One region of the uncultured Maricaulis sp. genome, then DNA from elsewhere that is predicted to be linked to it. Evidence: predicted binding sites of a transcription regulator. Region 1 holds the regulator's gene; the other holds the start of a gene.
The links. Region 1 encodes HrcA, which represses chaperone genes, less so after heat shock. Its sites were predicted from a motif close to GTTAGCANTCNNNNNNNNNGANTGCTAAC; they were not measured.

Region 1 (3,412 bases):
TCCTGCTTGTCGGGCTCTGGAATGCTCCCGCGCCGCCGACACCGCCGGTGGACTTTTCCTTCAGCACCGACTCACGGTCCCAGGAATATCTCTGGGGCGTCGATCCCGACCGCTTCCAGGCGCATCAAGACTTCCTGATGAGCGAGGTCATTCCGCTGACCGTGCGCGATTACCACGCGACGCAAAACCGGGATCAGCGGATGGTGTTTGGCTTCTCCAGTGGTGCCGCCTGGGCCTTGACGACGGCCCTGCTCCATCCCGATCAATTCGGCTATGTCACGGGGGCCTCATTCGGCTGGCAGCGCGCCATGACGGCAGCGGCGGCCAGCGCCGGAAGCCCGGCCTTCTATCTCAGCGGAGGCGAACTCGAGCCCGGGTTTCTGCGCGACAGCCAAAACGCCGCCGAGACTCTCTCAGCCGCCGGCGCCGAGGCTCATTTTCAGCGCTTCGTATCGGGGCATACATATCTGGCGTTCAGCCGGCAATTCGCGACGGGTCTCATGGCGGCCTTTCCAGCCACTCCGGGACCCGCCTCCGAGCCTTAGCGCTTGAGCGCTGCCAATTGCAGCGTTCCCAGATCGGCCACACCGGCCCGGGCGAGCGCAAACAATTCCTCGAACGCCGTTTCCGGAATCGGACGATCTTCTGCCGTCGCCTGGATTTCGACGATCCCGCCATTGGGTGTCAGGACAAAATTCGCATCGGCTTCGGCGCGGCGATCCTCTTCGTATTCGAGGTCGAGGCGGGATTCGCCATCGATGACGCCGCAGGAAATCGCCGCCAATTGGCCGTGCACCGGATCGGCCTTGAGCAGGCCCTCTTCCATCAGATAGGCGGTGGCCTGCTTCAGCGCGACCCAAGCGCCGGTGATCGCGGCGGTGCGGGTGCCGCCATCGGCCTGCAGCACGTCGCAATCAATGGTGATCTGGCGTTCGCCGAGTGCTTTGAGGTCGACCACGGCCCGCAGGGAACGGCCGATCAGGCGCTGGATTTCCTGGGTACGGCCCGATTGCTTGCCAGCCGCGGCTTCACGGCGCGAGCGCGTGTGGGTCGCGCGGGGCAGCATGCCGTATTCCGCCGTCACCCAGCCCTTGCCGCCACCGCGCAACCAAGGCGGCAGGTTGTCTTCGACGCTGGCGGTGCACAGCACGTGCGTGCCGCCAAAGCGGGCCAGGCAGGAGCCCTCGGCATAGAGCGAGACGCCCGGCTCAAGAGTGATGTCCCGCATGGCATCGGGCGCGCGTCCAAAAGGTCTCATAGGGCTCTCCAAAGCGTGTTCGACTGCCGCTCTAGCGGTCATCCCGCCGCGCATCAAGCACGCACACCGTCTTGAGCGCCGGCAAGGCTGCGCGGAACAGGGCAATTGAACCTTGGCGCGGTCAGGCCTAATTGATGGGGATGGCCGACACCACACCCAAGACCGGGCTCGCCGCCCTCGACGAGCGCATGCGCGATATTTTTCGCGAGATCGTCGAGAGCTATCTGCAATCGGGCGGCCCGGTCGGCTCACGCACCTTGGCCCAAGCCGGCAAGCTGGCCCTGTCGCCGGCTTCGATCCGCAATACGATGGCTGATCTCGCGCAGATGGGCCTGTTGTCGGCACCCCATTCCAGCGCCGGCCGGATGCCGACCCATGCCGGGCTGCGTCTCTTCGTCGACGGACTGCTGCAAGTTGGCGAGCTCAACGCCTCCGAACGCAGCGCAATTGAAGGCCGCGTCGCCACGACGGGCCGCACCGTGCCCGATCTGCTCAATGAAGTGTCCGCCGTGCTCGGCGGGCTGGCCGGCGGCGCCGGTTTGGTCGTGACGCCCAAGCGCGATGCACCACTGCGCCATGTCGAATTCGTGCCAATCTCGCGCCATGAAGTTCTTGCCGTACTCGTCTTTTCCGACGGCTCGATCGAGAACCGGCTGATGACGGCACCCGACGGCCTGCCACCGGCGACGCTGGTGGAGGCCGGCAATTTCCTCTCCTCACGCCTGACCGGACGCAGCTTGGAACAGGCGCGGCTCGATATCGAAACCGAAATCGCGGAAAACCGCTCCCAGCTCGACGCAGCAGCCCAGGGTCTGGTCAAGCAGGGCTTGGCCGATTGGGGCGGCGGCGGCGAGCATCGCTCCTTAATTGTACGCGGTCAGGGTCGTCTGCTGGAGAATCTCGAAGCCGCCGACGATCTTGAACGCATCCGGATGCTGTTCGACGATCTCGAGCGCAAACAGGAGCTGATCGCCTTGCTGGACAGGACCCGGGACGGCCAGGGCGTGCGCCTGTTCATCGGCGCCGAGAACCCGCTTTTCAGCCTGTCGGGTTCAAGTGTGATCGTGGCTCCCTATATGAACAGGGACCAGGAGATTGTCGGCGCGCTGGGTGTAATTGGCCCCACCCGTTTGAACTATGCGCGTGTTATCCCCCTGGTCGATTATACAGCCCGCGTCGTCGGCAAGATTTTGGACGGCGCCAGACCTTGAGAGTGAAGAAGCATGACTGACACGACCGACGGCACGCCTCTCGATATTGAGAATGAGGACATCATGACCGACGACGCGACCCAGGAAAATGACGCCGCCGAGGATATCCCCACCGGCCGCGACGATATCATTTTCAAGCTGAATGCCGAGCTGGAAGCGACGCGCGACCGGCTGCTGCGCTCCGTCGCCGAGGCCGACAACACCCGCAAGCGGGCCGAGAAGGAAGTCCGCGATGCGCGCGAATATTCCGTCTCCAAATTCGCCGAAGACATGCTCGACATCTCTGACAGTCTGTCGCGCGCCGTCGCTGCGGTGGACGAGGACACCATCGCCAATGCCTCCGAGCCGATGAAGAATCTGATCGATGGCGTTGCGATGACTGAACGCTCCATGCTGGCCAAGATGGAGCGACATGGCGTCCGCAAAGTCGATCCACAGCCGGGCGACGTCTTCGATCCCCACCTGCACCAGGCCGTCGCCCAAATCCCGTCGGACCAGCCGGCCGGAACCATCGCTGCGGCGATGCAGACGGGTTTCACGATCAGCGGCCGCACTCTGCGCGCAGCGATGGTCGCCGTGTCCGCAGGCCAAGCCACGTCCGACACACCGCCTAGCGGTGAGCCGGGTGGGCAAGTCGACCTCAAGGCCTGACCGGCAGGTTTTTATCCTTCGCCCTTGCCTATTGGGTGATGACGTCGTTCTAATTGCCCCCGAAGCGCCGCCACACTGCGGTATGTTCTTGGGGGGACAGCACGATGATCATCACCCATCTCGCCAGCCTGGCTTTGCAAGCGGCGCCGGGCTTCGACCCGGAAACGGCCACCCAGGCCTATCTCGCCACGCTCGACGGCGCCGCGCGCGCCCGCTCTGACAGCTATTTCGAAGGCGGGTATTGGCTGATCCTGGCCAATTTCGTGATCGGTCTGGCGGTCGCCGGCTTCCT
Region 2 (3,412 bases), on a different contig from region 1:
TCATGTCGGGCATGCCGCCACCAGCGCCTTCTTCTTTGGGCTGATCGGCAACGGCCGCTTCCGTGGTGATCAGCAGGGAGGCGACCGAAGCGGCATCCTGCAGAGCGGTACGGACGACTTTCGCCGGGTCGATCACGCCGAAGTCGAGCATGTCGCCATATTCTTCAGTCTGGGCATTGAAGCCGAAGGTGAGGGAAGGATTTTCCATCACCTTGCCGACCACGATCGAGCCTTCGACGCCGGAATTTTCGGCGATCTGGCGGATCGGGGACTGCAGGGCGCGCGAGATGATCGCGATGCCCTGGGTCTGGTCAGGATTGTCGCCCTTGAGGCCGACCAGCTTCAGGGAAGCTTTCAGCAGCGCAACGCCGCCACCGGCAACAATGCCTTCTTCAACGGCCGCACGGGTCGCATTGAGGGCGTCGTCGACGCGGTCTTTCTTCTCTTTGACTTCCATTTCAGTCGCGCCGCCGACCTTGATCACGGCAACACCGCCTGCCAGCTTGGCCAGGCGCTCTTGCAGCTTCTCACGGTCATAATCGGAGGTCGTGTCTTCGACCTGGCGACGGATCTGGGTGACCCGGGCTTCGATCGCGGCACGTTCGCCGGCACCGTCGACGATGGTGGTATCGTCCTTGGTGATGCCAACGCGCTTGGCAGTGCCGAGCATGTCGAGGGTGACGGTTTCAAGCTTGATGCCGAGGTCTTCGGAGATGACCTGGCCACCGGTCAGGATGGCAATGTCTTCCAGCATCGACTTGCGACGATCGCCGAAGCCTGGTGCCTTGACGGCAGCAATCTTCAGGCCGCCACGCAGCTTGTTGACCACGAGGGTCGCCAGCGCTTCGCCTTCGACGTCTTCCGCGATGATCAGCAGAGGACGGCCCGACTGAACGACGGTTTCCAGGATTGGCAGCATGGGCTGAAGCGATGTCAGCTTTTTCTCGTGCAGCAGGATGTAGGGCTCTTCGAGCTCGACATTCATTTTCTCTGCATTGGTGATGAAGTAAGGCGACAGGTAACCGCGGTCGAACTGCATGCCTTCAACGACGTCCAGCTCGGTGTCGAGGGATTTGGCTTCTTCAACCGTGATGACGCCTTCATTGCCGACCTTTTCCATGGCCTTGGCAATCATGTCACCGATTTCGGTGGCGCCATTGGCGGAGATCGTACCAACTTGGGCGATCTCGGCTTGACCCTTGATCGGGGTGGCAGAGGCTTTGATCTCGGCGACGACGATGGCAACAGCCTTATCGATGCCGCGTTTGAGATCCATCGGGTTCATGCCGGCGGCAACCGATTTCATGCCTTCACGAACGATGGACTGGGCCAGGACCGTGGCGGTCGTGGTGCCGTCACCGGCTTCGTCATTGGTCTTCGAAGCCACTTCGCGCAGCATTTGTGCGCCCATGTTTTCGAATTTGTCGGCGAGCTGGATTTCCTTGGCGACCGAAACGCCGTCCTTCGTGGTGCGCGGGGCACCGTAGGATTTTTCCAGAACGACATTGCGGCCTTTCGGGCCGAGGGTCACTTTGACGGCGTTAGCCAGGATATCGACACCGCGCAGCATGCGCTCACGGGCGTCTGCACCAAAAAGTACGTCTTTAGCAGCCATGGGATTAGTTCCGTTTGCTAGAGTGGGTCAGATGGGATTGGGGCGGCCGTTCAGGCGCTAACAATGCCCAGGATGTCGGATTCTTTCATGATGATCAGCTCGGTGCCGTCGAGGGTGACCTCGGTGCCGGACCATTTGCCGAACAGGATGCGATCGCCGGTTTTGACGTCGAGGGCACGGACAGAGCCGTCTTCCTTGATCGCGCCGGTGCCCACGGAGACGATTTCGCCTTCCTGGGGTTTTTCCTTGGCGGTGTCGGGGATGATGATCCCGCCTTTGGAGGTGGATTGTTCTTCGAGGCGTTTTACGAGAACGCGGTCGTGCAGAGGACGAAAGCTCATCTTGGTGTATCTCCAACAAGAGGACAGAAATCAAAAAGCAGCTCGGTCATGAGCTTGGCACTCACGACCATCGACTGCTAACAGAGGGGCAGATAAGCAGTGCGACAGGCGGCGTCAAGGGCGGTGATGTGCGCTGATCACGGGAAATTTCGTGCCGGGTTCGGGTCTGGTCATTTTGCGTTCATCGCGCGATTGATATCGCTCGTCTGCCCTGCCTGTGTTAATGAACGCCCTGATGGTCCTAGCGACCGCACAATCGAGAGGTCGAACCGATGAAGATCCGTACTGCGCTGATGACTACCCTGGCTGCACTGGCCATGACGGCCTGCACCACCACCGACCCCTATACCGGCGAAGTCCGCCCCAATTACACTGGACGCGGCGCGCTGATCGGCGCGGCCGCTGGCGCTGCGCTCGGCTATCTCACCAATACATCCGACAGCCAGGAAGGCCGGACCAATGCCCTGATCGGCGCCGGTATTGGCGGTCTCGCCGGAGCCGGGATCGGCAATTACATGGATCGCCAGGAAACCGCGATGCGCGAAGCCCTGTCCGACAGTGGCGTCGGCGTTCGCCGCCAGGGCAATGATCTGCTTTTGATCATGCCGGGCGATGTCACCTTCGACACCAATTCCTCGTCGATCAAATCGGACTTCTACCACATCCTCAACGATGCGGCCGAAGTGCTGAACCGCTATCCCGCCACCTATGTCGATGTGGTTGGTCATGCCGACTCAACCGGCGCCGATGCCTATAACCAGACCCTGTCCGAGCAGCGGGCCTCGTCGGTCGGCAGCTATCTGATTTCCCAGGGCGTGCTGCGCGACCGTTTCTACATCGCCGGCATGGGCGAGCGTTCGCCGATCGCCAGCAATGACACCTCCGACGGGCGCGCCCGCAACCGGCGCGTGGAAATCCTGATCCGTCCGCACACCGTTTCCTGATAGCGGACTCCACTGAATTGATCGAAGCGGCCCACCCTGGTGGGCCGCTTTTTTCATGTTCGCGGGCAGGCGCGACGCTGCGGGTTTACCTTCATTAACCAAACGACAACCGGTGCGGGATCAGCTTAGCGTTACGTATTGCTACCGATTCGTTTTCGGCAATCCGGGTTCAACAAGGCTGCCCATGCCCCGCGCTTCAGATATTCTCATCCTGCTGACCTATGTGATGATCGCCGTCGTCGCAGCGATCGGCTTTGAATATTTCGGCCTGATGTCGACCTCGACGGCCTGGATGATGGGCGCCATCGTCTTCATCGTGGCGGGCATGGCGCATTCGGCTGCGGCCCATGCGCATGAACGCCGCACCACGGAAGAAGAAATCCGCGGTCTCAAATCGGCCAATCTCGCTCTGGCTGAAGAATTCGAGGCCGCCCAGCGCCGCCTTGATGAGATCACCGACGAGCTGCGCTGCGAAGCGGTTGAACGCGATAATGCCTTTGTGCATGAAGTCA

Region 2: a site for HrcA is predicted at 2,010-2,038, ahead of AAC029_RS00905 (co-chaperone GroES). Genes of this name have one in related genera too.

What each region holds. Positions count from the first base shown of each region.
Region 1 is NZ_CAXBGE010000006.1:217,592-221,003, reverse strand. Features, by position in the region: gene AAC029_RS08720 (alpha/beta hydrolase-fold protein) at 1-545, shown strand, start outside; gene rph (ribonuclease PH) at 542-1,258, opposite strand; gene hrcA (heat-inducible transcriptional repressor HrcA) at 1,399-2,469, shown strand; gene grpE (nucleotide exchange factor GrpE) at 2,482-3,120, shown strand; gene AAC029_RS08700 (M48 family metallopeptidase) at 3,225-3,412, shown strand, end outside.
Region 2 is NZ_CAXBGE010000001.1:201,570-204,981, forward strand. Features, by position in the region: gene groL (chaperonin GroEL) at 1-1,615, opposite strand, end outside; gene AAC029_RS00905 (co-chaperone GroES) at 1,666-1,956, opposite strand; gene AAC029_RS00910 (OmpA family protein) at 2,229-2,900, shown strand; gene AAC029_RS00915 (EAL domain-containing protein) at 3,085-3,412, shown strand, end outside.